4 regions of the uncultured Gilvimarinus sp. genome follow, and region 1 is predicted to be linked to each of the others. Evidence: predicted binding sites of a transcription regulator. Region 1 holds the regulator's gene; each other region holds the start of a gene.
The links. The regulator sigma-54, encoded in region 1, starts transcription at its own class of promoters, with help from an activator protein. The targets are predictions, from matches to a motif close to TGGCACANNNNTTGCNNT.
Positions count from the first base shown of each region.

Region 2: the regulator sigma-54 is predicted to act here: its motif matches at 5,544-5,561, upstream of glgC (glucose-1-phosphate adenylyltransferase).
Region 3: the regulator sigma-54 is predicted to act here: its motif matches at 4,406-4,423, upstream of cobA (uroporphyrinogen-III C-methyltransferase).
Region 4: the regulator sigma-54 is predicted to act here: its motif matches at 3,780-3,797, upstream of AACY82_RS16180 (putative urea ABC transporter substrate-binding protein).

Region 1 is NZ_CAXAUC010000004.1:122,411-129,755, forward strand. It holds gene AACY82_RS08950 (YhdP family protein) at 1-2,635, shown strand, start outside; gene yjgA (ribosome biogenesis factor YjgA) at 2,660-3,178, opposite strand; gene AACY82_RS08960 (HPr family phosphocarrier protein) at 3,251-3,523, opposite strand; gene rapZ (RNase adapter RapZ) at 3,524-4,402, opposite strand; gene ptsN (PTS IIA-like nitrogen regulatory protein PtsN) at 4,413-4,871, opposite strand; gene raiA (ribosome-associated translation inhibitor RaiA) at 4,901-5,191, opposite strand; gene AACY82_RS08980 (RNA polymerase factor sigma-54) at 5,322-6,851, opposite strand; gene lptB (LPS export ABC transporter ATP-binding protein) at 6,995-7,345, opposite strand, start outside.
Region 2 is NZ_CAXAUC010000001.1:697,201-704,545, forward strand. It holds gene AACY82_RS03010 (Solitary outer membrane autotransporter beta-barrel domain) at 1-243, opposite strand, end outside; gene AACY82_RS03015 (PilZ domain-containing protein) at 409-759, opposite strand; gene malQ (4-alpha-glucanotransferase) at 799-2,379, opposite strand; gene AACY82_RS03025 (glycoside hydrolase family 57 protein) at 2,380-4,116, opposite strand; gene glgC (glucose-1-phosphate adenylyltransferase) at 4,119-5,372, opposite strand; gene glgB (1,4-alpha-glucan branching protein GlgB) at 5,875-7,345, shown strand, end outside.
Region 3 is NZ_CAXAUC010000005.1:30,357-37,701, forward strand. It holds gene AACY82_RS09760 (OmpA family protein) at 1-30, shown strand, start outside; gene AACY82_RS09765 (hypothetical protein) at 228-464, shown strand; gene nirD (nitrite reductase small subunit NirD) at 560-913, opposite strand; gene nirB (nitrite reductase large subunit NirB) at 930-3,470, opposite strand; gene cobA (uroporphyrinogen-III C-methyltransferase) at 3,504-4,343, opposite strand; gene moaA (GTP 3',8-cyclase MoaA) at 4,847-5,884, shown strand; gene moaB (molybdenum cofactor biosynthesis protein B) at 5,929-6,432, shown strand; gene glp (gephyrin-like molybdotransferase Glp) at 6,432-7,345, shown strand, end outside.
Region 4 is NZ_CAXAUC010000015.1:58,975-66,319, reverse strand. It holds gene hemL (glutamate-1-semialdehyde 2,1-aminomutase) at 1-581, shown strand, start outside; gene AACY82_RS16190 (PilZ domain-containing protein) at 647-1,015, opposite strand; gene AACY82_RS16185 (DUF1631 family protein) at 1,019-3,451, opposite strand; guanidine-I (ykkC/yxkD leader) riboswitch at 3,860-3,973, shown strand; gene AACY82_RS16180 (putative urea ABC transporter substrate-binding protein) at 4,033-5,076, shown strand; gene AACY82_RS16175 (ABC transporter permease) at 5,125-5,946, shown strand; gene AACY82_RS16170 (ABC transporter ATP-binding protein) at 5,943-6,761, shown strand; gene AACY82_RS16165 (urea amidolyase associated protein UAAP1) at 6,758-7,345, shown strand, end outside.

The DNA of each region.
Region 1 (7,345 bases):
GTTTGATGGCGCGCGCGGGGAGGTGGCTTGGTATCTGCATCCAGATGAAAATCGCGTGTTCGTCAACAGCGGCCCGTTATTGTTGCACGATGGTGAAGAGCGCGCGCAAGGTTATTTTCATTTAGAGTTACCTTGGCAGCGCAATACTGGCCCAATAGATTTAACGGTGTATGTCAGTGCCGAAGATATAGCGGCCAGCCAGTATCGCAAATATTTACCTGAGATCGTCCCCGATGATGTAAAGCGATACCTGGAGCGCGGTATTGGCACGGATAATCCCGCCGTTGCACCACATGCCGCGTTTATTTATCGCGGTGCACTCAATAGTCGAGATCCCGCTGATCACAATGTGGCGTTGGCGCTAGACATTGCCCAGGGCTACTTTAATTATCACCCGGATTGGCCCGCCGCCCGCAATTTAACCGGGCGCTTATTGCTGGACAATGATGATTTGTACGCGTCTTTTTCTCGCGGTCAAATTTATAATAGCGATGTGAAAAACGCCAGCGTAACGCTAAAAGATAATCCGGTTGATGCCGGTAAGGTGTTGGCGGTAACCGGGCAGCTGGATGGCATTGCCAGCGACGGGCTGCGTATTTTGCGTCAGAGTGTTTTGCGCGATTACGTCGGTGACACGATGGATACATGGTATCTGCACGGTGACCTAGATGCCGCTGTGGACTTAACCATTCCCTTAACGTCCGGCGCGGCGGGTAGTTACCACAACCTGCAAATTGATGTCGATGCATCAACCTTTGCGTTGGATAATTACGGGTTGGAGCTTGAGAACTTTAACGGGCGAATTTTTTATAACAGTGATGATGGTCTGCGCTCTGAACGGTTGCACGGTCAGCTTTTTGGCCACGAGACAGCCATTACCTTGGGCACCGAACAACTAGAGCAACAAAGCAGAACGCTGATTGAGGTAGACACTCGCGCAAGTGTTAAACAATTGGCCCGTTGGAGCAAACAGCCCGCGCTACTATTTGCCGAAGGTGAGGTGCCGCTGAATGTTCATGTTGAACTGAATCATCGCAAAGCCAACCCAGCTGGTGACCAGCAGCCAGCTGAATTTCTGGCGGACGGTCAAGGCGGGCACGAGGACGACTTAATGGCGGCCGTTGGTGTTACCGCCGACCTTGCCGGCATTAAGGTTAATTTGCCCAAGCCGCTGGGTAAAAGTGCCAGTGAGCCGGGTCAACTGGTTATTAATTATATTTTAGGAAAGCAAACGGCTTTGGCCGACGTGCATTACTTAGATCGATTGCGCGCGACCTTACATGTCGAGCCCGGCACTCAGCAATTGCTGGGTGGTGCTATTGCGTTGGGCGGCGAGCCGGAAATGCTCGCGAGCCCTACCTTGCATTTTACCGGGCAGCTTGAGCAGATCGACCTTGATCCTTGGCAGCAGGTATTGCAACGCTACGGAGATTATTCCAGGCAATTGCTCGGCGCGGCGCAATCGGGTGCTTCAGGTGCGGCGCAACTCCCCTCGCTGGGTGTGCCACTCTCGGTGGATCTCCATATCAAAGAGCAAGCGGTGGCTGGCATTAGCGTGCAAGACGTGCAGTTACAGGTGCGCCAGTTAACCGAAGCGTGGGACTTTATGGTGTCGAGCGAGGTGTTAACCGCCGAGCTGAATTGGCCGCTAGACCAGGCTGTCCCTGCGCGCCTTAATATTTCGTATTTGCGGCTTCCGGCGCTTGCCGCGAACGATAATGAATCCGCACTTTCATCCGATGATACGGCTGAGCATCACCCGTTATTAACTGCGCAGTTATTGGCTCGGTTGCGCCCGGCGGAGGTGAACATCGAGCAGTTGCAGCTAGGCGACGACCATTACGGCCGTTGGCAGTTTAATGTTCAGCCTGATCCCGATGCTTTGGTGTTGAGTGATGTCTACGGCAGCGTCAGAGGCTTATCCATCGCCGGCCATGGCGAGGGTGGTGGCGCGCTGCGTTGGCAGCTAGAGCCCGAGAGAACGCAATTAAAGGCGCAGTTAAGTGCCACTGATATGGCGGACGTCATGCGTCAGTGGGAGGCCCCACAAAGTCTGGAAAGTGAGTCGGCGGTCTATCAACTGGCGTTGAGTTGGCCTGGCGACCCGTCCGCGTTTGAGCTTGCCAAGCTTGAGGGTGATGTCGCGACGGTTATTGGGTCAGGGCGTTTTATCCGAGACTCGGCCATTGCCGGTGAAGGGTTGTTACGCCTGATGGGGTTATTTAACTTTGATTCGCTAGCGCGCCGTTTGCGGTTGGATTTCTCGGATCTATACAAAAGCGGCTTAACCTTTGATGAAATCACCGGTGCGGTGCACTTTGATGCGGGCCAAATGGTGGTTGCTGAGCCGGTGTTACTGCGCACACCCTCAAGCCGTATGCAGCTGACCGGTACAGTGGATTTAGTGGATCAAACGCTTGATACACGCTTGGTAGCGACTTTGCCGATGGGTGGTAATTTGACGGTCATTGCCGCATTGGCGGCGGGGTTACCGGCCGCCGCGGGGGTTTTTGTCATCAGCAAATTATTCGAAGAGCAGATGAATAAAGTGACCAGTTTAACCTACAGTATTACTGGCGATTGGGATGACCCGGTGACGGCGTTTGATCGTGCGGCCGAAGCCGAAGAGCAATAGTGTGATGGTGGCTAAACGACAGTTTTATTCGTGTTGCGCTAAAGTGTCCCGAATATAACGAAACAGCTTGCGTGCGTGAGTCGTCGCCTTGGTTTGCGTTGGTGCTTTACGAGCCTGACGAATAAGCTGGCGTAAGTGTTGAATCTCGATGTTGGGGTATTCGGCAATAAAGCGATTCAGTGCGTCTGCCTCATCACTGAGTAGCTCATCGCGCCAGCGCTCAATTAAGTGCTGGCGTTGAATGCTAAGAGTGCCCTGAGATTTTATCGCGGCAAGTTGTGCGGCGACTTCTTCACCATCGACCAACTGCATCAATCGCCCAATACGCTGTAATTGCCGGCGTCTGGCTTCACGCTGGCGAATGCGTTCCATCTCCAGAATGGCCTCGCGCAACTCATCTGGCAGTTCGATATTGGCCAGTTGCGACTCTTTGAGTTCGGTAAGCTCTCGTCCGATTTCTTGCAGCACGTGCATGTCGCGTTTGCGCTGAGACTTACTCGGACCTTCGAATTCTTCAGTGTCTGCTTCAAAATCTGTCGTCATGGCGTCGCGGTTGGCTCGTGTTGGGTGGGGCGCGATTATAGCAGCTCATGCTGAGCGCTGCAGTGGTACGGGTTATTCGTCTTGCTCGTCGAATCCCGCTTCAATCAGCGCACAGATGGCCTCGACCGCCGCATGATCTTGGGGGCCCTCGGCACGTACGCATACCTCGGTACCCATACCGGCGGCCAGCATCATTAATGCCATCATGCTGGCGCAGTCGGCCGATTTATCCGCGGCCTGCAGCTGTATTTGGCAGGGATACTCTTTGGCTAGCGCAACCAGTTTGGCGGCAGAGCGGGCATGTAGGCCTTTATGGTTAACGATGGTAACAAACTTTTCTGGCATTTAATGGCTCTCTTTGGTTGAGTGGCCAAGCTCGCGATGTCTGACCTGGACATTGTCCAGTTGACTGGCAAAGTGAGCCTGCAACTTCTCACACAGGTAAACCGAGCGGTGTTGGCCGCCGGTACAGCCTATAGCAATAGTAATGTAGCTGCGGTTGTTGGCTCGATAATGCGGCCACCAGCGTTCTAAAAACCCTTTTACGTCCGCCAGCATGTCTTGCACCAGCGGCTGTTCGTCAAGAAATTGCGCGACATCCTGATCGATACCGGTTTGGCTGCGCAAGTTAGGGTCCCAGTGGGGGTTGGGAAGGCAGCGTGCGTCAAAGACTAAATCGGCGTTGTTGGGTGGCCCGTGTTTAAAACCAAAAGATTCAAACAGTACCGCCATACCCTCTGCGTCGGGCTCCGCCACTCGCTCTTTAATTAGCTCCCGTAATTGATGCACGTTTAATGCGCTGGTATCAACCACTAAGTCGGCGCTATCGCGCATAGGCAATAGTAGCTGCTGCTCAGTTTCAATCGCTTCTGTTAAATTTGTGTGTTTGTTGCTTAGGGGGTGTTTGCGCCGGGTCTCGCTAAAGCGCTGGACGATTTTATCGGCATCAGCATCTAGGAAGATAACGGTAAAGGGCAGGCGAGCATCGCGCAGTGGCTTGATGGCGACTGGAAACATTGCCAGGTCTTGCCAGGCATCGCGAATATCAATCCCGATGGCAAAGTTTTGGTTGTCGGCATCTTTATGCAGCTGAATTTGATCGACTAAGGCTGGCAGTAGGCTGATCGGTAAGTTGTCGATGCAGTTATAGCCGGAGTCTTCCAGCGCATTGAGCGCGGTACTTTTACCTGAGCCGGATAATCCGCTGACAATGACAAGGTGCATACACGCCTACCTATCCGTTGTCGTGAGCGATGGCGGCCGCGTATAGAGCCTGGCCGCTGTCAGCATCGCGCAGAGTTTGCCGATAGGCGCTTTCGTTGAGCGCCCCGGCCAATGCTGCCAGCGTGTGTAGATGTTCGTCATTGGCTTGATCGGGTACCAACATGGCAAACAGAACGTCGACGGGTTCGCCGTCAATCGCATCAAAATCTATCGGCGCTTTGAGCGTAATCAGTGCGGCGATGGTCGCTTCGCAGCCCGGCAGGCGGCTGTGAGGAATGGCAATGCCGTGGCCAATGCCGGTCGAGCCGAGTTTCTCACGCGCGACCAGGCGGCGAAAGATTTCGTCGGCATCCATGCCGGGGATACTCTCGGCAATGGTGTTGGCGAGAATTTCTAAGGCACGTTTTTTACTGACGCCTTCGATTCGGCTCAGGGTACGTTCAGGCGATAAGATCTGTGCAATTTGCATAGTATTTTGCGTAACTTGTTAGTAACTAATTAGCGGTGGCTGCGAAGTTTTTCTTTGTGTTTGATTAATTGCCGGTCGAGCTTGTCGGTCATGGCATCAATCGAGGTGTAGAGATCGTCTGACTCGGCGTCAGCAAAAATGTCTTTGCCGTTAACGTGAATCTTCGCCTCGGCTTTTTGCGTTTGTTTTTCTACCGACACGGTAACATTGATTGTGGTGATCAAATCGCTGTGGTGAGTCAGTCGTTCCAGTTTGGATTCGATGTGATTATGAATCGCTTCGGTGACATCGACGTGATGGCCGCTGATGGTTACTTGCATACACTGCTCCTCGTGTCTGTCTGCTGCCTAAGTTGTTGTGCTGCACCCTTGGTATTAGCGCATTGCCTCGAGCGATTGGCAGAACTTCAACATAGCAAGGATTAGAAGTTCTGTCACATGGGCCGGTGTCTTAACCCAGCCCTTTGCGCTCATTAGAAGGCGGAATATTCAACGACTCGCGATACTTGGCGATTGTACGCCGGGCAACGCGAATCCCTTGATCGGAAAGCATCTCGGTGATTTTGCTATCGCTCAGAGGTTTTTTCGGGTTCTCTGCCGCGACCAGCTTTTTAATAATAGCTCGGATTGCGGTCGACGAGCACTCGCCGCCAGAATCGGTGCTCACATGGCTAGAGAAAAAGTATTTTAACTCGAATATGCCTTGTGGCGTGTGCATGTACTTTTGGGTGGTGACCCGCGAGATAGTCGACTCATGCATCTCCACTAGCTCGGCAATATCGTGCAGCACCAGTGGCTTCATGGCCTCGGCGCCGTACTCTAAAAAACCACGTTGCTTTTCGACGATACAGGTGGCCACCTTTAGCAGAGTTTCGTTGCGACTTTGCAGGCTCTTTAAAAACCAGCGGGCCTCTTGCAGGTTGTCTTTTAAGAAGGTGTTGTCGCGGCTGGAGTCGGCGCGTTTGACCATAGAGGCGTAGCCGGAGTTGATCCGCAGCTTTGGCGCTATGTCTGGGTTGAGCTCAACTGTCCAGCGTCCTTCCTTCTTATCCACAAACACGTCGGGTACGACATACTCGGTTTCGCTGGTGCTGATGCCATCGCCGGGGTGTGGATTAAGGGTTTTAATCAACGCCACGGCTTGAGCTAACTCAGGTTCTTTGAGGCGGGTCTTGCGCATCAGTTGGCGGTAGTCGCGGCTACCGAGCAACGGCAAGTACTGGCGCACAATCAGTTGCGCCGCCTCTAAAAAAGGGGTGCTTTTGTCGTATTGGGCCAGCTGCACCAGTAAGCAGTCGACTAAGTCGATGCTGCAAGTGCCGCAAGGGTCAAACTGTTGTAAGCGGTGTTGTACCGCCTGCACCTCGTCGAGTTCTAGGTCGTCCCAATTGGCGGTTAAACCCTCAAAAATATCCTCGATACTGCTACTGAGAAGACCCGAGGGCTCGACGGAGTCAATGATCGCCAGGGCAATGATCTCATCGCGCTCGGACATGGGCGTGAGGTTGAGCTGCCACATTAGGTGGTCGTAGAGCGATTCGGTATTGCCGCGACGGCTTTCGAAGTCGTTATCGTCGCCCTCGTAGTTACTGGCGGGTAATGTTGACGACGAACTCTCGTAGACATCATCCCAGCTGGTATCAACGGGTAGGTCTTGCGGGATCGACTCGCTCCACTCGCTGTCAGCGGTGGGTTCGTCCGCCTCGGCGGTGGTTTGGGTGCTCGCTGGGTCTGCGGGGTTCAGCTCGTCCTGGCTGTTATCGCGGCGTTCATCTTTGCCGTCGGTGTCACTATCCTTTTGGTCGCTACCAGTGTTGTCGTCGAGGTTCTCCTCAACTTCGAGCATGGGGTTGGAGTCCAGCGCCTCTTGGATCTCTTGTTGCAGATCCAGCGTCGATAGCTGCAGGAGGCGGATGGCCTGTTGCAGCTGCGGCGTCATGGTGAGCTGTTGACCCAACTTTAGCTGTAGGGACTGCTTCATAATGTTAGCAATGGCACTCAGATTGTGTTGTTGTAACTGTGGAGTTTAGTCATCAACACCAAGCCAAGCAATAGTACTAAGCAATCTTTGTGCCTGAAAGTCAAAAAATAGAAATTGTCAAGTGGTGGTGCGGCTGCTCGGCTTTACAGCATAAAGTTGTCACCGAGGTAGACTTTGCGCACTTTCTGATTGGCCAGAACCTGCTCCGAGCTGCCCTCAGCGATGATATGGCCCTCGCTGACGATATAGGCTTTTTCGCAGATGCCAAGTGTTTCTCGGACATTGTGATCGGTAATCAAAATACCAATGCCGCGATCCTTAAGGTGACGCACAATGTGCTGAATGTCGCTGACCGAGATAGGGTCAACCCCGGCGAAGGGCTCATCTAGTAGAATAAAGGCCGGGTCCGTTGCCAGGGCGCGGGCGATTTCGACCCGGCGGCGCTCGCCACCCGAGAGCGACATGCCGAGGTTGTCGCGAATGTGGGTGATGTG
Region 2 (7,345 bases), on a different contig from region 1:
ATTGATGTTGCCCAAATCGACAAATTCGTTAGGGTCAAAATCGACAATCCCCAAAGTAATCAAATTCGCATCGGAGATAACAATAGAGCGCGCAAGGTATTGCGCGACAAAATCACTGACTAGCTGATCATAGGCATCAAACTCTTGAGCCTGAACCCTAGCTGAGCCTGCCGCAACTGCTATCAGGGCAAAAAGGCTGACGAGTATAGCGCGAGCAACGCCCGCCAAGGTGCTAAATGCCATAAATGTGATCTACTATCATCCGTGCTCGGGGAACCCGCAAGCCCTGTCGCGACCTACGAATTAACTAGACCATAATTTAGCATAGTTGCGGCACCTTGGCGGTTGAAAAGTACGGAGCCAAACCCCGTTAGTCAACTAAATATCTTAGCGGCGCAACTCAGGGTACTAGCCTAGCTGACGCTGCTGGGCGCGAGGTGCCTGTAGCTGTTTTAAAATATCGATAAAATTTAACGCGCTCTGGGTGGGGACATGGGCCGCTTCGAGCTCTAGTGCTATGTAATTTTCGCCCTTGCGCACCACGCGACCGTCAAACACAAACGTGTAGGCATTGCCATCGATATCCCGCAGGGCCACGTCAACGGCTACCCGTTGGTGGAGCGCGTATTCGAGCCCCTCGGTACTAATATAAAAGCCTAGGGTACTGCAGTTAAGTAGACGGCCACTGCGCTGTTGTTTTTGGTGGCGCAGGCGAACTTTAAGGTCGGTTGTTAAACGCGGACTACAACGGTGCTCCATAGGTCGTTCCCTCTTGGTTTGAAATCATCAGTGCAATCGTTATGTAGGCATATATTCAAGTTCGGGCAATGGGTCACCGGTGCGGTCGTAGCGTTTAACCTCGCGGGCGATCTCATCAGCCAGCGCATCCGTTAGTGCGCTCCACTGCAGCTGCCAGGCCCAGTTGTTGTGGCACGTTCCGGGAGTATTCATGCGCGCATCAGACCCGAGTGCCAGCCAATCTTGCATGGGGACAATGGCCATGCGCGCCACCGAGCGCAGTGCGGACTTAATCAGTGTCCAGTGACTAAGCTCCCCCGCCTTGGTGGATACGCCAAAATACTCCACAATCATCTGTTTTTGCTCGGCACTAAGCGTGGCGAGCCAACCACAGCTGGTGTCGTTATCATGGGTGCCGGTATAAATAATATTGATCGGCTCACAATGGTGCGGGGCGTTAATATTTTTGGGTTCGCCATCCAAGCCAAATTGCAATACCAGCATGCCCGGTAGCGCAAAGCCGGTGCGCAGTTGTTCGACCTCGACGGTGATTAAACCTAAGTTTTCGGCGACGATGGGCAGCTCATCAAACTCGGCAAACAGTGCGGTTAGTAGCGCCGCGCCTGGCGCCTCTACCCAACGGCCAGAGCTGGCGTCGGCACTGCCGGCGGGAATCTCCCAATAGGCGCTGAGGCCGCGAAAGTGATCGATGCGAATTAAATCAAACTGATCCAATTGACGCCGCAGGCGATCTTTCCACCACTGAAACCCGTCGCCCTGCATGGCGGCCCAGTCATAGTGGGGGTTGCCCCAGTGTTGCCCGGTTTTGGAGAAGTAATCGGGTGGTACACCGGCTACGCTGGTGGGGTTGCCCTCACGATCGAGTTGAAACTGATCGGGGTTGGCCCATACGTCGACGCTGTCGCTGGCCACAAAGATAGGAATATCGCCAAACAGCGCGATACCCAAATGCCGGGCATGTTCGCGCAATTGGCACCACTGGGAGTAAAATGCAAATTGCTCAAACTGCGCCTGAAAAATATCGTCTTGGCGCTGCTCGCGCACCACGGCAAGGGCGGTGTTGGTACGCAGGCGTAAAGGCGTGGGCCAATGGTGCCAACTGGTGCCACGCTCTTGTGCCCGAATGGCGTAAAACAGCGAGAAGTCATCAAGCCAGTAGTGTTGCTCGGCGACAAAAGTGTCAAAGTCTTTTTTAACCGCGCTACCCGCCGACGACGTAATAAAGTCGTTAAAAGCGCTGCAGGCCATTTGTCGCAATTGGGCCAGCTCGGTTTTACTGAGCGGCTCGGGTGAGGCCTCAACCTTAAGCTTAGCCGGCGCGACCCAGCCCCACTCGCACAAACGCTCGAGGCAAATTAAATCGGGATTGCCGGCCAACGCTGACCAAGAGTGATACGGCGAGCCGTCATCGTGGGTGGGGCCGGTGGGCAACATTTGCCACACCGTTAGCGAGGCGCGGGCTAAAAAATTTAAATACTCTTCGGCCATCGCCCCCAGATTGCCGGCGTTGGGCTGGCGGTTGTGAATTGCTCGCGCAGGCAAAGAGCTAGGGTGCAGTAATACCCCAGCGGTGCGGACATTAAAAATAGCGGCCGGTTGGTAGTGAGTGGCGGCCGTCATTTATTGGTGCCCCTGACGCATCACACCGCCGTTGGCTGGCGCCCCGCTACCGGTGCTGATGGGCGTGTCGAGAGAGCTTGGCGGGACTAACCCTAAACTCGTATAGAGGTTACTAACGTGTTGCCGGTATAAGCGGTCAAAGTCTTTTACGCTATCTGAGGGGTTGTAATCACCAAACCACCAAAACCAGTCGGAGCCTTCACACAACGCAAGCTGCAAACTGGCTTCGGCAGATTGTTGTTGGTCAAGTGCGCCGCTGTCTATAACTTGATCGTAAGCGCGCTTCACCTCACACAGGATGTCCCACGCGTGGTTTTTTTCGGCCTCACCGATCCAGGTAGAAAAGGTCCCGTAAACCCAGCTGCCGGCACACAAGTGTTCGAGGGGTATGGTGTTTAAAGGCGCTTGGTTATCGGCAAGCTCAAGCACCTCAGAGTAAGTGCGAGTGGTTAAGTAAGGGTGCGCCTCGATTTTTTTGTAGAGCGCGTCAATAAAGTACCAGGCGTTTTCGGGGTAATACTCCCAGGCATTTTCACCATCCATGATAATCGAAATAACAGTGTGGTTATCTGCCGGCGCGGCCTTGGCAATGTTCTCTAGGTGGTGAACAAAATCCCCTACGGCGTCATCGGCGTGCCAGTTGGCGTACTCAAAGCCGATCTTGTCGGATAACCCGTCGTCACGAAAGAACACGTGTACATCACCCTCCCCCACTTGAAACGCGGTGTGACGAGTATCTGGCTCACTTTTGATTTTGTCTGCGGCCGTATTGTTGGCACTATTTTGTAAACTGTTAAACAGCACCGAATCACCGGTGGCCGTCCAACGTATGCCGTGCTCGCTTAGCACCTTTAACGCCGCATCGCTTAACGCCCCCTCGGATGCCCAACATCCTTTTGGCATGTTGCCAAAATGCTGCTTAAAAACGTCGAGCCCTTTTTGCATCTGCCAGTGCGCCCGCGCCTCACCTCCGGGGTACTCGCCCGAATTAGGCAGCGGTGCCGCCGGCATAGCGTCGTGGGTGCTGTTAAAATCCAGTAGTAACGGCAAAATCGGGTGTGCGTAGGGGCTGGTAATCAGCTCCGCCTGGCCAGATTCGGCCAGCTTTTTATGCCTTGGGATAATACCGCTAATGGCGCTATAGATAACTTGCAACAAGTCACGGCAGTGATCGGCAGTGTAATTAAACGACTGTTGTTGCAGGCGCTCGATGATGGGGTTATCGCGGCGGACAGTTTCGCCCAGCCAACCCAGATGGTACCAAACGCATAGGTCGGTTAGGTATTGCTGATTAAAGTAACGATCGGCCCCTTCAACTTCTTGCGCGTTATCGTACAGACCCATTAGGTGCTGGTAGGGCTCAAACCGATCGATAATACGCTCGCGATTGGCGCGAGTACACTTTTGCAGTAAATCGGCAAAGCGCTCGCTGCCCGGCTCGGGACGCTCGGCGTTGGTAAGCAGCGCCAGCAAAGGGTCGCTTAATAGCTCGCCTTTGGTTAGGTAGGCGTTTAATTGCTGGTCGTAGTCGACCAGCTGCTCAATTAAAATCGGAACATAGTTAAACACCGCTTTACTGCCGGGGTTGTTCTCCAGGTGCGCGGCCATATCGGTGTAGTCTTTAATCGCGTGCAAATACGTCCAGGGAAAATAGTATTCGCCGGTTAAACAGTCGCGGTAATCGGGCTGGTGCATGTGCCACAAAAATACCACTGATGTTTCGGGTACACCACTCATTGCTAGTCTCCTGACAGCATGGCGGGGGTTACTAGTACCACCCCGCCGGGGGAAACATAAAAACGTTCTCGGTCGGCGTCTGCATCAAAGCCAATTTCGGTGCCCTCGGGGATGACGCAGTCACGGTCAATCAGGGCCTTTTTGATATTGCAATTGCGACCGATCTCGACCCCGGGAAACAATACCGAATCGGTCACCTCGGCGTAGGAGTTGACCCGCACCCTAGGAAACAACAGCGAGTGCCGCACAATAGCGCCCGAGACAATGCAGCCGCCAGCCACCATTGAATCGACCGCCATACCGCGGCGGCCCGTGTCGTCAAAAATAAATTTAGCGGGTGGCACGTGCTCTTGGTAAGTCCAGATCGGCCACTCTGAATCGTAAAGATCAAGCTCCGGGGTTATACCGGTTAATTCTAAATTTGACTGCCACAACGCATCGACTGTACCCACATCGCGCCAGTAGGCCTCGCCACCGCTAACAGGATCCTGAAACGGGAAGGCAATAACTTTGTGGGTTTTTAACAGAGAGGGAATAATATCTTTGCCAAAGTCGTGGGAAGAACCCTCGGACAATTGGTCGCGCTCTAGCTCTTCAAACAAGACGTCAGTTGAGAAGACGTAAATACCCATGGATGCCAAAGAGACGCCAGGCTTACCCGGAATGTGCTCCGGCTCGGGGGGTTTTTCGGTAAACTTTACAATATTGAAGTCGGTGTCTACATCCATGACCCCAAAAGCGGTGGCGGTTTCACTGGCGACCTCGATACAACCGACGGTGATGTCTGCACCGCTTTCGACGTGGGCACCAATCATGGTGCCGTAATCCATTTTATAAACATGGTCACCCGCCAAGATCAACACATAACTTGGATCGTGGCGCTTAATAATGTCTAGGTTTTGACGCACCGCATCGGCGGTGCCCGCGTACCAAGATTCACCCAGGCGCTGCTGCGCCGGCAGTAGCTCGACAAACTCCCCCATCTGGCCGCCTAAGAACCCCCAGCCGCGCTGGATATGACGGTTAAGTGAGTGTGACTTGTACTGTGTTAATACACTGATGCGGCGAATGCCCGAGTTAACACAGTTGGATAATGGGAAGTCGATAATGCGGAATTTGCCACCAAAGTGCACCGAGGGTTTCGCGCGCCATTCCGTCAGATTTTTTAGTCTTGTGCCTTGTCCGCCAGCCAATACCAACGCGAGGGTTTCGCGGGTTAAGCGACTGACAAAACGTCCTGAAGCGGGGTTGGTCATACTGTGTTGCTCCTTGCTTAAGTGTCACCGTGTAGGGTGCGATTAACGATAATCGCTTGGCTCTCGGCGGTATCCGGCCGTAAGCTTTGTAGTTGTTGCCTGTCTATATCGCTCCGATAACGACTTGGTTGTCGTCCATGATTACCTATCGGGATATGACAGAAATATTTAATAGCAAGTTGAGTGCCATAGGATGCTGTAAATTGACTTTGGTATGCGTGCATAACTCACAGATCTGTCACGGGCCGACGTTACACTAAAATGCCTAACGTAACCGCAATGGTTTTTGCCATAACGAGTACTAACAATAGTCGCTGACAATGGATGTGGGTAGTCGTTCCATGAGTCTGTGGCACCAAACGTGCTACAAACGTGCTGTTAGTCATAAATAGTGCAACCACTTTATTACTCGTGCTAAATCAGTGGGCACGAATAGCCAAAACTATAACTAAACTGTGTTACGGTTTTGTGTTTAGCCACTGGCAAAAGGAATAAGCAGCTTATGCCGCGCCCCAAAGGATTACAGCTTAGTACCGAAATGCAACGAATTAGTGCAGCCACAAGCCACGACCCCTTTACGGTGCTGGGTTTACACCCAAGCACAAGCTCGCCCGCCACCGTAAGCGGCGCTAACAAAAGCAGCTGGACGCTGGTCGCTTACCTGCCCCACGCCCGTGGCGCGGTAACGGCCGAGGTGGACGACATTGAGGTTGCGCTAACCCAACTGCCCAATAGCGACTTTTATGTGCTCGAGCACTTGGCCGAGCGACCCACTCGCCCCTATCAGTTGCATTGGCGCGACGAATACGACAATGCCTTTAAGCAACACGACCCTTACTGGTTTGCGCCGCAAATATCCGACTACGATTTGCACCTGTTTGCCGAGGGGCGCAACTGGAATATTCACCAGGTTTTAGGTGCGCACCCTAAAACCATCGATGGCGTAGCCGGGGTTTTGTTTGCCACCTGGGCGCCGGGCGCCGAGCGCGTCAGCGTAGTCGGTGACTTCAACCGTTGGGATGGCCGCTGCCATGCCATGCGCTCGCGCGGTGGTAGTGGCGTATGGGAGATTTTTATCCCCGGCTTGGCACTACACTCGGTGTATAAGTTTGAGCTGCGCGCCCGCAACAATGGCGCAGTAAGCGTTAAAACCGACCCTTATGGGCGCCACTTTGAAGTTCGCCCTAATACCGCCGCCAAAGTTTACAGTCCCGCCCAAGAAAACCCCTGGAACGACGATAAATGGATGAACGAGCGCCGTTTATGGAACTGGCAGCAGCGGCCTTTTAGCGTCTATGAAGTTCATTTGGGGAGCTGGCAGCGCAGCGACGACAACCAGTTTTTAAACTACCGCGATTTAGCCCACCGCTTGGTCGACTACATTACCCCCTTAGGGTTTACTCATATTGAGATTTTACCCGTAGGAGAACACCCGCTGGACGATTCCTGGGGCTACCAAAGTACCGGCTATTTTGCCCCCACCAGCCGGTTTGGCACGCCCGATGACTTTCGCTACTTTGTAAACCATCTGCACAATCAAAATATCGGCGTTATTCTCGATTGGGTGCCGGCGCACTTCCCCAAAGATGCCTTCGCCCTTGCCCGCTTTGATGGCACTGCCTTGTACGAGCACGAGGACATTCGCTTAGGTGAGCACAAAGATTGGGGCACGCTAATTTTTAATTACGGCCGCAACGAGGTGCGCAACTTTTTGATCGCCAGCGCGCTATTTTGGTTGGATGAATTTCACCTTGATGGCTTGCGCGTGGACGCCGTCGCCTCCATGCTTCACCTCGATTATTCGCGTGAGCCAGGCGAGTGGGTACCCAACCGTTACGGTGGCAATGAAAACTTAGAGGCGGTTGAGTTTGTTCGCGAGCTAAACGTGCAGTGCCACGGCCAGCACCCCGGCGTGTTAGTGATTGCCGAAGAGAGCACCGCCTGGCCGCAAGTTTCCGGGCCAGTGTACTTAG
Region 3 (7,345 bases), on a different contig from region 1:
AACCGCCGGGTAGAGTTGGTGTTGCATTAACGCTTGTGATGCCCGCTGGGTAATTCTAATGCTTAAAAGCTGCCGATGCTGAGCCTTAACCTTATCTGCAGGGGGGCTCGTGGCCTATTATGCCAACAAATCGATGAATTTCTAGGTTGGCGGAGTGAGTCTGTGTACAAAGTCTTTCCAGCATCGCAAAATACAGGCAAAAGGTGGCTAATAATACGGAGTTATTGATGAGATCCTTTATTGTCATTGTGGCTATGCTGGCGCTGTGCTGGATATTCACCGATGTGCGCTCAGATAACGCGCTGTTTAATGTGCTGGCACCTCTAGGGGCCGTGGTTTTTACGGTGGCGCTGCTGATTTGGGGGGTGTTTGCCGTGGCTGCACGGCGTGAAAGCAATAGCGGCCCGCCGCCTACCCCAGATTTTTTTGACTCGGGGCGTGGCCCTGAAGGCGGTCCAGATTAACGATTTAGACGCCTCGCTATAAGCGAAGGTATAAAAAAGGGGTAGCCCAAAGGCTACCCCAAATCCGATTTCATGAAGCTATCGGGGGAAGATGATTAAGCTAATACGCTGATCCAGCCGTCCTCCAGACGCAGTTCGTAAGTGGGGATACTTACGCCCTCCTCCTCAAGGCACTCACCGGTGCGCAGATCGAAATGTTGTTTGTACAACGGCGATGCGACGCAAATTCGCTCGCCTTGCGAGCCAATCAGACCGCGCGATAATACGTAGGCTTTGCCGATGGGGTCGTAGTTGCCCACCGCGAACAGCTCGTCTAGATGGCGCGAATAAAAAATAGCGACTTGTTGGCCGTTGGCCAAGGCACACACACCAGTGTCGGGGGCTAACGCGCTTTTCTCGCACACTTTGACCCAGATGGCGTCGGTATTTTCTGCAGTTGCTGTATTCATTGTGTTCTCCACGTTACTACGCCAGTTCGACGGCTGGGATTTGGTTTTCACGCTCTTCTTCACGGGCCGGACGCTTTTGTCCGCGCTCGGCAACGTATGCCAAGCTGCTGTCAGGTTCGGCGGCGTTAATGTAGTGACTAAAACGCTTAAGTTTTTCTGGGCTCTCGATGGTGGTTTTCCACTCGCACTGGTATTTGCCAATGTTGTGGGTCATCTCGTCTTCGAGCTCTTGGCCCAGATTAAGTTTGTCGTTGATTACTACCTCGCGCAGGTAGTCCAAACCGCCTTCTAAGTTTTCTAGCCACACCGAGGTGCGTTGTAGGCGGTCGGCGGTGCGAATGTAAAACATCAGTACGCGGTCGATGTACTTCACGAGCGTTTCGTCATCGAGGTCGGTGGCAAATAAGTCGCCGTGACGTGGACGCATACCGCCATTACCGCACACGTATAAGTTCCAGCCGTTTTCGGTGGCGATTACGCCGATGTCTTTTGATTGCGCCTCGGCACACTCACGGGTACAACCCGAAACCGCAAATTTAATTTTGTGCGGCGAGCGCAAGCCTTTGTAGCGATCTTCTAATGCGATGGCCATACCGACGCTGTCTTGTACGCCGTAACGGCACCAGGTATTACCGACACACGATTTAACGGTCCGCAAAGATTTACCGTAGGCGTGGCCAGTTTCAAAGCCGGCGTCTACTAGTGTGCGCCAAATCTCGGGTAGCTCGTGCAGTTGCGCGCCGAATAAGTCGATACGCTGGCCACCGGTGATTTTGGTGTATAAGTCGTACTTTTTAGCGACTTCACCCAATACAATCAGTTTATCGGGGGTGATCTCACCGCCGGCAACCCGAGGCACCACGGAGTAAGTACCGTCTTTTTGCATGTTGCCTAAGTAGATATCGTTGGTGTCTTGCAGGCCCACCAAATTGTCACTCAAGACATACTCGTTCCAGTAAGACGCCAAAATAGAACCGATGGCGGGCTTACAAATCTCACAACCTAAACCGTTGCCGTGGCTCTGTAACAGTTCATCAAAGCTCTCGATTTTTTTCACGCGGATAATGTCGGCCAGTTCAACCCGGCTGTAGGCAAAGTGCTCGCAGATATCGTTTTTTACTTCGATGCCTAAGTTTTCCAGCTCGCTGTCCATCACCTGTTTAACCAGCGCGGTACAGCCGCCGCAGCCGGTTGTCGCGCCAGTGCAAGACTTAATGCCGCCCATGTCGGTGCAGCCACCTTGTACCGCCTCGACGATGTCGCCTTTGCTTACATCCAGACAGCTACACAATTGTGCGGTGTCGGGCAGTGCATCAACGCCCATACCTACGCTGACAGTGCCGTCAGTTTGCGGCAAAATCATTTGCTCGGGGTCGGCGGGCAAGTCCATGTTGTTGACGCAAATTTGCTGCAAGGTCCCGTAGGCCTCGGCTTCGCCCACCAGCACAGCGCCTAGTAATTTTTTGCCGTCTTCTGAGATGATCATGCGTTTGTAAACGCCTTTAACGCCATCTTCAAAGGTATAGCTTTGCGCGCCTGGGGTGCGGGCGTGGGCATCGCCGATGCTGGCAACGTCTACGCCTAGTAATTTAAGTTTGGTGCTCATGTCGGCGCCGGTAAACTGCTCGTCGCCGCCCTGAATGTGTGAAAGTGCCACCTTGGCCATTTGGTAGCCGGGGGCGACTAAACCAAAAATTTTGCTGTCCCACAGGGCACATTCGCCGATGGCGTAAATGTCTTTGACCGAAGTGCGGCAATAGTTGTCGATAGTGATACCGCCGCGTTCGCCAATGTCGATGCCGTTGTTGCGGGCGATTTCATCTTGTGGGCGAATACCGGCCGAAAACACGATCATGTCGGTATCTAAATGGCTGCCGTCGGCAAACTCCATGCGATAGCGGCATTCATCACCGGCGACAATCTGCTGAGTATTTTTCTCGGTGTGTACCGATACGCCCAGCTCTTCAATCTTGCGACGCAATAAGCTGCCGCCGCCTTCGTCTAACTGCACGGCCATCAAGCGCGGCGCGAATTCGATGACGTGGGTGTCGAGCCCTAAGTTTTGCAGTGCGTTGGCCGCCTCAAGCCCCAGCAAACCACCGCCAACAACGACGCCGGTTTTACTTTGCTTGGCTGACTCGGTGATCGCCTCTAAATCTTCAATGGTGCGATAGACCAAACAGTGGGGCTGATCTTTGCCCGGAATCGGCGGTACAAACGGATAAGAGCCGGTGGCCAGAATCAGTTTGTCGTAGCCTTCGACACGGCCCGCCGCTGTTTTAACGGTCTGAGCGTCGTGATCGATTTCGACCACCTTATCGTTTAGGGTGTAAACCACGCCGCTATTTCTGTAGCTTTCCTCCGAGGTTAGCATCAGGTCTTCGACGCTGGAGCCCGAGAAATAGCTGGAGAGTTTTACCCGGTCGTACGCCAGGCGCGGTTCTTCCGAGAAGGTGATGACCTCGTATTGATCGGCTTGATCGCTGGTGACGACCGCGTCGATGAATTTGTGGCCGACCATGCCGTTGCCTACTACGATAATGCGTTGCTTACTCATAACGATCCTCTACTAAATTCGGTTGCGTGGTGCTTACGCGCTTAGGCTGTTGCAGAGCGCGTGACTGTTAACCAGAGCTCGCGCGTTCAGTTGGCTGTGCAGGTCAACCACGTGGCCCACCATAATGATGGCCGGTGATTTCACCTGATGTTTGTCGACGGCTTGGGCTAGCTCGGCCAGCGTGGTGGTTACCACCCGCTGGTTGCTACGGCAACCGTTTTCGATAATGGCGGCGGGCGTCGTGCCTGCGAGGCCGGCGCCGGTTAATTGTGAGCTGATGAGTCCGGCGCGGCTGACGCCCATGTAAAACACTAGGGTATGCTCCAGTGCCGCCAGCGCCTGCCAATCGACGTTAAGAGTGGTTTCGCCGTGGCCGGTCACTAGGGTGCAGCCCTGCGCGATACCGCGGTGGGTCAGCGGAATATCGGCCGAGGTTGAGCAGCCAGAGGCGGCGGTAATACCGGGTACCACCTCGGCCTCGATGCCCGCTTGGCGCAGGGTTAATAATTCTTCGCCGCCGCGACCAAAAATAAACGGGTCGCCGCCTTTAATGCGGCACACGGTTAGACCGGTTAGGGCGTGATCCACCAACATTTGGTTGAGATCCTCTTGCGCTACTGAGTGGTGATTTTTAACTTTGCCCACGTACACCGCTGGGGTGTTTTTGGGGAACAGCGCGCGAATGGCGCCGCTGACTAATTGATCGTAAAAAATAATATCGGCTGATTGAATCAAGCGTAAAGCTTTAACCGTTAGGAGCTCGGCATCACCGGGGCCGGCACCCACTAGCCAAACTTTACCCGGCACGCGGCGGGTTTTGGCCGGTATCAGCGTATGGATCTGAGCGCGGGTGGATGTTTGATTGTTGTGCATGGCACTTTCTCTTGGCTAGTTCACGGGTTTTGAGCGTCTTGTGGCGCTGCTTGATAGGGATAAGAGCAAAGACGGTGCCAAGGCCCGGCAATAATATTTTTTTGGTTGATTATTTCTGTAAAAACAAAGGCTTATAGATTTTAAGTTGCGCGGTAAGAAGGCCCAATAAAAATTAACTGTGCTCCACCGTGGCGCCATGTGCACGCAAAAATGCACGATGCCGGCGCGCAATGGGCAACTTTTCTGTGTTCTATTTTGGTGCGTGTTGGCCCAAATTGATATGTCCGTGTCCGAAGTGGTGCGTGCTTTTGCCTTTTGCTAGGGCGATGCCGGCAGGTCTCGGCCTGGTAAGCTGACGGTTAAAGGTAATCTGGGTATTATTGGCGGGTTGGTTTGCTAATTGCTCCCTATATCCTGGTATGAATGCCGCGTACACTTTTAACAATACCTGTAAGCTAGACAGTCGCTACGCTAAATACACCTGCATCGGATTCCGCCAATCTATGATTGATAGCAACGCATTATCGCCCTCGCCTCGTGCTGCATCAGCCGCGCCGCTGGTGGATAATTTTGGTCGCGAGATTACCTACCTACGTATGTCGGTAACCGATCGCTGCGATTTGCGTTGTGTTTACTGCATGGCCGAGGACATGACATTTTTGCCGCGCAGTGAAGTGCTAAGCATTGAAGAGCTAACCGAGCTGGGCCGCACCTTTGTTGCCATGGGCGTGCGTAAGTTGCGCATTACCGGCGGCGAGCCGCTGATTCGCAAAGGCATTATTACGCTTATGCAAAACCTCGGTGCGCTGGATGGGCTCGACGAGTTATGCCTGACGACTAACGGCACGCATCTGGCGCAACACGCCCAAGCCTTAAAAGACGCGGGGGTGGATCGTATTAATATCTCGCTGGATACTTTAAGCCCCGAGCGCTTTCGCAGCCTGACCCGTTTTGGCGATGTAAATTCGGTGCTAGAGGGTATTGCCGCGGCGCAGGCCGTGGGTTTTAAGCGTATTAAGCTTAACTGTGTGGCGCTAAAAAATCGCAACGCCGAAGAGGTAGATTCGCTGGTGGGCTTTGCCCTAGAGCGCGGCTTGGATATCAGCTTTATTGAGGAAATGCCCCTTGGCGCCATCACCGAGCACGGCCGCGCCGAAGAGTTTGTTTCAAGTTCAGAGCTGCGCCGGATTATCGGGCGGCGCTACCCACTCACGCCCAGCGACGAAGATTCTGGCGGCCCTGCGCGCTACTGGCGCCACGCCGGTTACGATTCGCGCATTGGGTTTATTTCGCCTCACAGTAATAACTTTTGTGCCAGCTGCAATCGCGTGCGTTTAACCGCGACGGGCAACTTATTGCTTTGCCTCGGGCAAGAGCACAGTCGCGATTTGCGCGCAGTGATCCGCGATCCAGACCTTGATGAAGCCAAGCTGCACGAGGCGATTGTCGCGGCTATTGCCATTAAACCCAAAGAGCACACCTTTGATGTGGCCGCCGATGAGCCGCAAATTGTGCGCTTTATGAATACCACCGGCGGTTAAACCGTTAAACAACAACTAGAAAACCCCTACAACAGAGTACCCCGATGAGCCGTTCCAGCGAATTTATCCCCCTGAATATTTGTGTGCTTACCGTGTCCGACACCCGCACCGAGGCTAATGATACCTCGGGCCAAGCTTTGGTCGATCAGTTGCGCGAGGCGGGTCATCAGTTGTTTGCCCGCGATTTAGTACCCGACGACATCTACCAAATTCGGGCCAGGCTTTCTAACTGGATCGCCGCCCCCGAGCCGCAAGTGGTGCTGATTACCGGCGGCACCGGCTTTGCCGGGCGCGATAGCACGGTGGAGGCGGTAACGCCGCTGTTTGATAAAACCGTGGTGGGCTTTGGCGAGTTGTTTCGGCAAATATCGTTCGCTGAAATCGGCAGCTCGACGATTCAGTCGCGCGCGACCGCCGGGCTTGCCAATCGCACTTTGATTTTTTGCCTGCCGGGTTCTACCGGTGCTTGCAAAACGGCGTGGGGCATTATTCGCGACCAGCTGGATGCGCGCCACCAACCCTGTAACTTTGTCGGGCAGTTGCGTTAATGGCTGGTATGTTAGCGGTTGCCGAGGCACGCGAGCGCCTGTGCGCCGATGCCCGGTTGCAGTTGCAAAAGCGTGTGGCTGCGACGCAGATGATGCCTTTGCTGCAAGCCTGTGGGCGTATCTTGGCGCAGGATGTCGTGGCCGGGATCAATGTGCCGCCGGCGGCCAATAGCGCTATGGATGGCTACGCCTTAGCGGCGGCTGACGCTCGTTTAGGCGCTGTACTAACTGTGAGCCAGCGCATTGGTGCGGGTTCGGTGGCGCAACCTTTGGCGGCCGGTACCTGCGCGCGTATTTTGACCGGAGCCGAGCTACCGGCAGGCGCCGATACGGTGGTTATTCAAGAAAACTGCGATCGCACGGGAGATCAGGTCACCCTCAACCAAGCGGCTGAGCGGGGCGATAATATCCGCCCTCAGGGGCAGGATATTGCGGCCGGCAGCGTGGTGTTAGAGGCCGGTCGCCGCTTGCGAGCGCAGGATCTTGCGCTGCTGGCCAGTATTGGCTTAACAGAAGTCGCTGTGCACGCGCCGCTCAAGGTGGCGGTGCTGGCTACCGGCGATGAGCTGGTCGAGCCCGGCGAGGCGCTCAAGCCCGGGCAGATTTACAACTCTAACCGCTATTTATTGACGGCCATGTTGGCGGAGCTAGGCGCCGAGGTGGAGTATTTACCGGCTGTTGCCGACACCTTAGCGGCGACTTGCGAGGCGCTGCGCCAAGCGGCCAAGCGCGCGGACATTATCGTGACGACCGGTGGCGTCTCGGTGGGTGATGCGGATTTTGTTAAGCCCGCGGTTGAGGTTTTGGGGCAGCTGGATATTTGGAGGGTGGCACTTAAGCCCGGCAAGCCGCTGGCGTTTGGCCGTGTAGGTGAGACGCCGTTTATCGGTTTGCCGGGTAACCCCGTCTCGGC
Region 4 (7,345 bases), on a different contig from region 1:
TGATCTTTGACGAGGTAATGACCGGCTTTAGGGTAAGTGCCAGCGGCGCGCAAGGGCGCTACAAAATCACCCCCGATTTAACCACCCTCGGTAAAGTCATCGGCGGCGGCATGCCGGTAGGCGCCTTTGGCGGCAAGCGCGACATTATGGACCATATCGCCCCGAGTGGTCCGGTGTACCAAGCGGGCACATTATCGGGTAACCCAGTGGCGATGGCCGCCGGTATTGCCACCCTGCAAGAGCTTAGCGCAAGCGACTTTTATCCCACGCTATTTGCCAAAACTGAGCGATTAGTAAAAGGGCTAGAGCAGGCAGCGGCCGATGCCGGCATCGCGATGACCACCAATCATGCGGGCAGTATGTTTGGCTGCTTTTTTACCCAAGAGGAAAAAGTCGAGAACTACCGCCAAGTCATGGCCTGCGACACCGAGCGTTTTAATCGCTTTTTTCACGGCATGTTGGAGCGTGGCGTGTATTTGGCGCCGGCCTCCTACGAGGCGGGGTTTATGTCTCAAGCCCACACCGATGCCGATATCGATTTAACCATCAGCAAAGCTGCTGAAGTTTTCGCGACGCTTTAATTCGCGCCACCTATAACGTCATTACTCAGTGCTTCGCCGTCAGTACTGGGTAATGACTTTATCGGTTAGTCTTGTTGTTCATCGGCCTTGGCCGCTAATGTTTCGATATCTTCGAGCGCCTGAGGCGAGGCGTCAATAATACTAAAGCCCGCCCAGTGCTTGCCATTATCTTCTGCGTTACGCGCCCACAAACAATCCACTCCCAGCTGAATACTGTTGCGCTCGTTAACAGGCTCGGATAAGTGCAAATCAAAACGGTACAAACAGTCTTCCTCAAAGGGTTGATCGCCAATAACCATCAAGCCTTGACTGTGCAAGTTGACGACACGCCCAAGATAGGCATCGCGGGTGTTGTCGTAAACATCGATACTTTGACCAACCGAGCTGCGCTTTGTCGCGCGGCCATCGGCATCAGGTGATAATGGATCTGCCATAAGTTACTCGCGTTCCAGCAGCTCACCCGACGCGCGGGCGTTGAGGCTGTGATAAATGTTTTCCAGGGCGCGCTCGAAAAATGGCTTAGCACTGCCAGCAATCACACGCAGCTTACCCGCAATCATCTCGCGCGCCAGATGCTGCGCCGAGGTCATAGACACCTTGCGCCCCTGCTGATCAACCAACATATAATGCATTGTCTTGTGGTTATACCACGCCACTTTTATACGCTGACCTTTGTCGTTTTCCAGCCAAGTACCGAACTCAATTAATTTAAGCTTTTCAATTAACTGCGCCTCCTCGGCGGTGACTTGGCGATCATCCTGCGTCACTTGGCCGGCTTTTTCCGCCGCCATTTTTTCGAGCTTGGTGCGCATCGTGTCAGGGGCAGGTTCCACTTGCTGACTCTTAAGCGCCAACCGCTGTAATGAGCTCACCGCATCAATAAGTTTACGCGATTTGTTTTGCTCATAACCGATGGTCTCAAAGCCAGACTGCAAAGTGTGGAGCAGATCACCCTGCACTTCGACTTGTTTCACACGATCCACTTCTAAGGACTTAGGCTCGATGCTCCACAACAACTGATTGGCAACGCCTAAAGCCTGCTGATAACTGCCCGAATCGGCCCCGTAACGCAAAATAATAAACGATAGATAATCGGACCAAGGTAGTAATAGCAACAGCAGAATCGGCGAGGGTAGCGCTTTACCGTCAATGCAGGCCGAGATGTCGCTATTAACGCGAATTTTAGCCTCGCGTAATTTCTCTTCACCACGGGCTTTTTCCAGCGCACGTTTTTCCATCAACTCTTGACGACGCGACACGTTGCGCGCATAGGAGCTAAACTCTAACCGCGCCTCGGCAAACACTTTTACATCGTTAACAAAGTGCTCCAACACATGAAACACAGTCGCTTTAATTTTCTCAAAAATATTGTACTGGCTTGAGCCATCGTTACCCACCCAACGGCTACCTGCTTCAGCCATTTGGTTTAACAGCATTCGCGCTGGATGATCGACATTATCGAAAAACTCTTTATCGATAAAAGCCAATTTTAGTACCGGGGTATGAAAATAACTGAGCAGCGCTTTAACTGAATCGGGCAGTTGCTCATCGTTAAGAATATACGCAAACACCAAACCGACTAACTCGATGGTGTTCATATCATCTTCTAAAACATCACCCGCGCCCTGCTTTTTAAGCTCGGTAACTAGCTGCTCCGATACCGCTGCCACAGCCAGTGGCTGTATGTCACTTGCCTGCGCGTGTTGCAAGCCTTGCGTTGAGCTCGCCATCTGCGATTGCAGTACCTGAATGGCACCCACAACCTGAGTCGAGCCGCCACCAGCCGATGCTGGACCCGCCGCGCTACCCGGGCCTGAATGTAAAGGTTGCGCTGGCGCCACACCACCACTGGGCGCACCGTTACCGGCAGGCACATCCCTTGTAGGCACCCCGGTGGAGGGCGTAGCCGCTGCCACTGCGCCGCCCAAGTGTGTTTGCAGCAGGCGAATCGCACTAACCAAGCCTTGCTGATACTGTTGCGGCTCACCGCCCACACCAGGATCAAAAAGCTTGTCGGTTGCTCGCCGCCGCGGGCTACCGGGCGCAGCTTCAGGCTGTGACTCCGGAGCAGCTTCTTGCGAGCTCGACTGTTCACTTGTATCTGACTCACTTGGCTCAGAGGCCTCTGGCACATCGCAGTTATTACCAGCGCCGGCTCCGCCAGCCGAATAGCGTAAATTGGGCAGAATCCCCTCGGCAATCAGCAGCTCATTAAGGCTTTGGTAAAGCTCGCCCATAGGCTTGATTACGGCCTGCTCAAACTGCTTATAGCCAAGTACCTTGGTGCGGGCATCGAAGCTCAGCTCTTGCAGAACCCGCCGCAAACTATCGCAAAATTGGATGGGGCTGACCGGGTTGCTGCGTTCATCAATTTTACGCCCACCGTGCAACAGCGCTAAACGCTGATGCAAAGCCCAGAGGATGTCGGCAAATTGCGAGTCGGCTCGGTGCGAAATAGAGGTGATCGCAATGGTCTCTTCAAGCTCGGCATTATCGACCAGCGACAAACCAATATTTTGGCTAAATCGCTCTTGGCCACTCGCCACATTAAGCTGCCGCTTCGAGAAATCGGCAAAGTTTTGTTTTACGTTACTTTGAAACTGTCGCAGGCAGCTTTTGCCACTGCCCTGCAGCTGCTTCACAAGCTCGGCCAAGGCAATCTGCTCTTTGTTGGATCGCGCATGCTCTTCGCGCTTTTCAACAGATGCAATCCACTCTCCCCAAAAGGCGGGGAACGACTCCAGCAAGTAGTCTAGTGTCACCGTTGTGCATAACGTCAGGCAGCGCTCAACTTGCGCCTCAGACAATGTTTCATAGGGGGTGCCGGGGTTGTTCATCGCTGTTTCCCCCCGGCTCTTATCCGTAGACATAGACGTAGTATCCATTAGCTCACCTGCGTTAGGGGCGATGCACGCAATAAATCAAGCCGCCCAGCACGTATCACATCATTGTTCGATGAACAGCTAAATCACCGTTATTTGATTTTGTCCTACAGTATAAGCTAGTCGTATAAAAATCGCACATTTGTGCGCCAGATCACGGCAAATCATTCAACAGCCCTCCGGCACCAAAGCGGTGCACCTCTAACCCTTACGCACCAACTTACATCGTAGATGCGACTAATACGACCTACCGCCACCGGAGCTTCGCCTAAGCTCCTCCCCTCCTGTCGCGCCTCCAGAGCCGATTTACCGAAGTTGGTACTCATATTGCTATTTTACTTCCCGTACCGACATGTCCGCACAATTACTGGTGATCAGGGCATTAACAATTTGGCAAAAATAGAAAGCTAGGGTTCCGGCAGTGTTAAAAGCAAACACTGTGACTGGTCCGAGAGCTTTCGACCTCCGATTTTGGTCGAGGTTACACGGCGGGACAAAAGCCCGGGAGACTTATTGGCCTGATCGCCAAGCGAGTTGTGTGTAACCAAAACTGACCCTTGGAGGTTTGTATGAAAAAGTCCCTCTCTATCGCGGCCGTCGCGCTGCTTCTATCGGCTCAAGCTCAAGCGGCCGACTCCTTTAAAGTATGCTGGTCTATCTACGTCGGTTGGATGCCCTGGGGTTATGGCGCCGAGCAAAAAATCGTCGACAAGTGGGCCGACAAGTACGACATCGATATTGAGGTTGTACAGATCAACGACTACATCGAATCCATCAACCAATACACCACTGGCGAATTTGATGCCTGCACCATGACCAATATGGATGCACTGACCATCCCCGCCGCCGGCGGCGTCGACAGCACCGCGCTGATTGTGGGCGACTTTTCCAACGGCAACGACGGCGTAGTATTAAAAGGGAAAAACTCGCTGGCCGACATCAAAGGGCAGCGCGTCAATCTGGTCGAGCTATCGGTATCCCACTACTTACTGGCCCGCGGGTTAGATACCGTGGGTTTATCTGAGGCTGACGTACAGGTGGTTAACACCTCGGACGCCGATATGGTCGCGCTTTACAGCTCCGGCTCCATTGACGCGGTGACCACTTGGAACCCGCTGCTGAACGAAATTCTACAACAACCGTCCGCCAATAAAGTGTTCGATTCATCGCAAATCCCCGGTGAGATTATGGACCTGTTAGTGGTTAACACCGACACCCTAAAAGCCAACCCCAAACTGGGTAAAGCATTAGTGGGCGCTTGGTACGAAATCATGGATGCCATGAGCGCGCAAGACGAGGCCGGTAAAGCCGTTCGTACCGCCATGGGCAAGGCATCGGGCACCGACCTCGCCGGTTACGACTCTCAGCTGGCCAGCACCAAAATGTTTTATAAGCCCAGCGACGCTTTAGCGTTGGTTAATAGTGACGAGCTGCTAAGCACCATGGAGAAAGTAGCCGAATTTTCATTCGATCACGGCTTGCTAGGGGAAGGCGCACCCGACGCTGGTTTTATCGGCATCGAGGGCCCCAACGGTTTGTATGGCAACAGTGCCAATACCAAACTGCGCTTTGACACCACCTATATGCAAATGGCTGCCGACGGCAAACTCTAAAAACTCTCCGACAGCGCGGGGGCAACAGCCCCCGTACGGGACACCATTATGAAACGTCTGGTTAACCTGACACCCTCGCGACCACTTAAAGTCTTATTAGGGCTCGCACCTTTTGCATTAGTGTTATTGCTCTACGTGATCGCCTCTGATGCGCGATTGGAAGCCAACCCAAGTGACAAACTGCTTCCGAGCTTTAGCCAAATGGGCGACGCCATGCACCGGCTGGCGTTTGAACCCAGCAAGCGCACCGGCGAGTATCTATTTTGGCAAGACACCGCCTCCAGCTTGCAACGCTTAGGGCTCGGTGTCGGTATTGCCGCGATCATGGGGTTTATTATCGGTTTACTTACCGGCGCGTTACCCACGCTTAACGCACCGTTTGCGCCGCTGCTCACGGTTATCTCGCTGGTACCGCCCATGGCACTACTACCGATTTTGTTTATCGTCTTTGGCTTGGGCGAGCTATCCAAAGTGGCGCTCATTATATTTGGGGTCGCGCCCTTTATTGCCCGCGACATTCAGCGCTGCACGCAAGAGATCCCCAAAGAACAATTAATTAAAGCTCAAACATTAGGCGCGAGCACTTGGCACATACTGGTACGAGTGCTCATCCCGCAACTGCTACCGCGACTCATTAATGCCATCCGATTGTCACTGGGCGCCGGCTGGTTATTTTTAATCGCCGCCGAAGGTATTGCATCGACCGATGGTCTGGGTTACCGAATCTTTCTCGTGCGCCGCTATTTATCTATGGATGTTATTTTGCCCTACGTGGCCTGGATCACCCTACTGGCGTTCACGGTCGACTGGTTGTTGGCCAACACCAGCCGCTTGTTGTTTCGCTGGCACCATGCGGGGAGCAACTCATGAGCAACGCCAACAAACCTATGCTGCAAATCAAAAACCTCTGGAAAAGCTACGGCGATACAACGGTACTCGAAAACCTCAACAAAAATGTCGCGGCTGGTGAGTTTGTCACCTTAGTCGGCACCTCGGGTTGCGGTAAAAGTACCTTCTTAAAAATGCTGCTGGGCATGGAAACGCAAACCCGCGGTGATTTACTGCTGGATGACCAGCCCATCGGCACCGAGCCGGACCAAACCCGCGGCATTGTGTTTCAGCAGTACTCGGTGTTTCCGCACTTAACCGTATTGCAAAACGTTATTATCGCGCGCGAGTTTGAAAAATCCCCACTGCTGGGTAAATTATTTGGCACACCTAAGAAAGCGCTTGTCAGTGAAGCACGGCAACTGCTAGATCGGGTTGGACTAAGCGCGGCCGAAAACAAATATCCCCACGAGCTATCTGGCGGTATGCGCCAACGCCTCGCCATTGCCCAGGCACTGATTCGCAAGCCGCGCATCCTGCTTTTAGATGAGCCCTTTGGGGCGCTGGACCCAGGTATTCGCGCCGACATGCACGCGCTTATTTTAGATTTATGGCGCGAGCATCAGCTGACTATTTTTATGGTAACGCACGATTTAACCGAGGGGTTTTATCTTGGCACCCGCCTCTGGGTGTTCGATAAAGTTCGCCACGACCCGCAGGCACCCGGCGCCTACGGCGCGCGCATTACTTACGATTTATCCGTAGGCGACATGCCCAGCGACACCCTCAATCAAATTCAACAGTCCCTTAACCCGGCAGACACTTCACCTGCCAGCGCGAGCGGAGAATCACTATGACGCTAAAGACCATCGATTACACCACCACGCTACCCGGTGCCAGCCATTGGTCATTGGAAGTGCGACGCGGCACCGCCATGCGACTGACCGACACCAGTGGCGCCGGTAACCTTGGCATGCTGTTTTACAACCCGCGTAATTTACTGGAGCGCTACAACGCGCCGGACACATTAAAATGTCAGCACACATTTAAATTAACCGCCGGCCACTGTTTGTACTCTGACATGGGCCGCATCTTTGCATCCGTTACCGACGATACATTCGGCTGGCACGACACCGTATGCGCTAATAGCAACGCGCAACATATTGCCGAGCGCTGGGGCGCACGCGACTATCAAACCGAACGCAACGATTGGAAGCAAAATGGCTTTGATGCTTTTTTAGTGGAGCTGGCCAAGTACAGTCTAGGCCGCGCCGACCTGGCCGCGAACCTCAACTGGTTTAGCAAGGTACAGACAGATGCGGCTGGCGCAATCGCGCTTGACCAAAGCATCAATCAGCCGGAGGCAGCCGTCACGCTGCGCTTTGAGATGGACACATTAGTCGTGATGCACACCTGCCCGCACCCGTTAGATAGCTCCGCA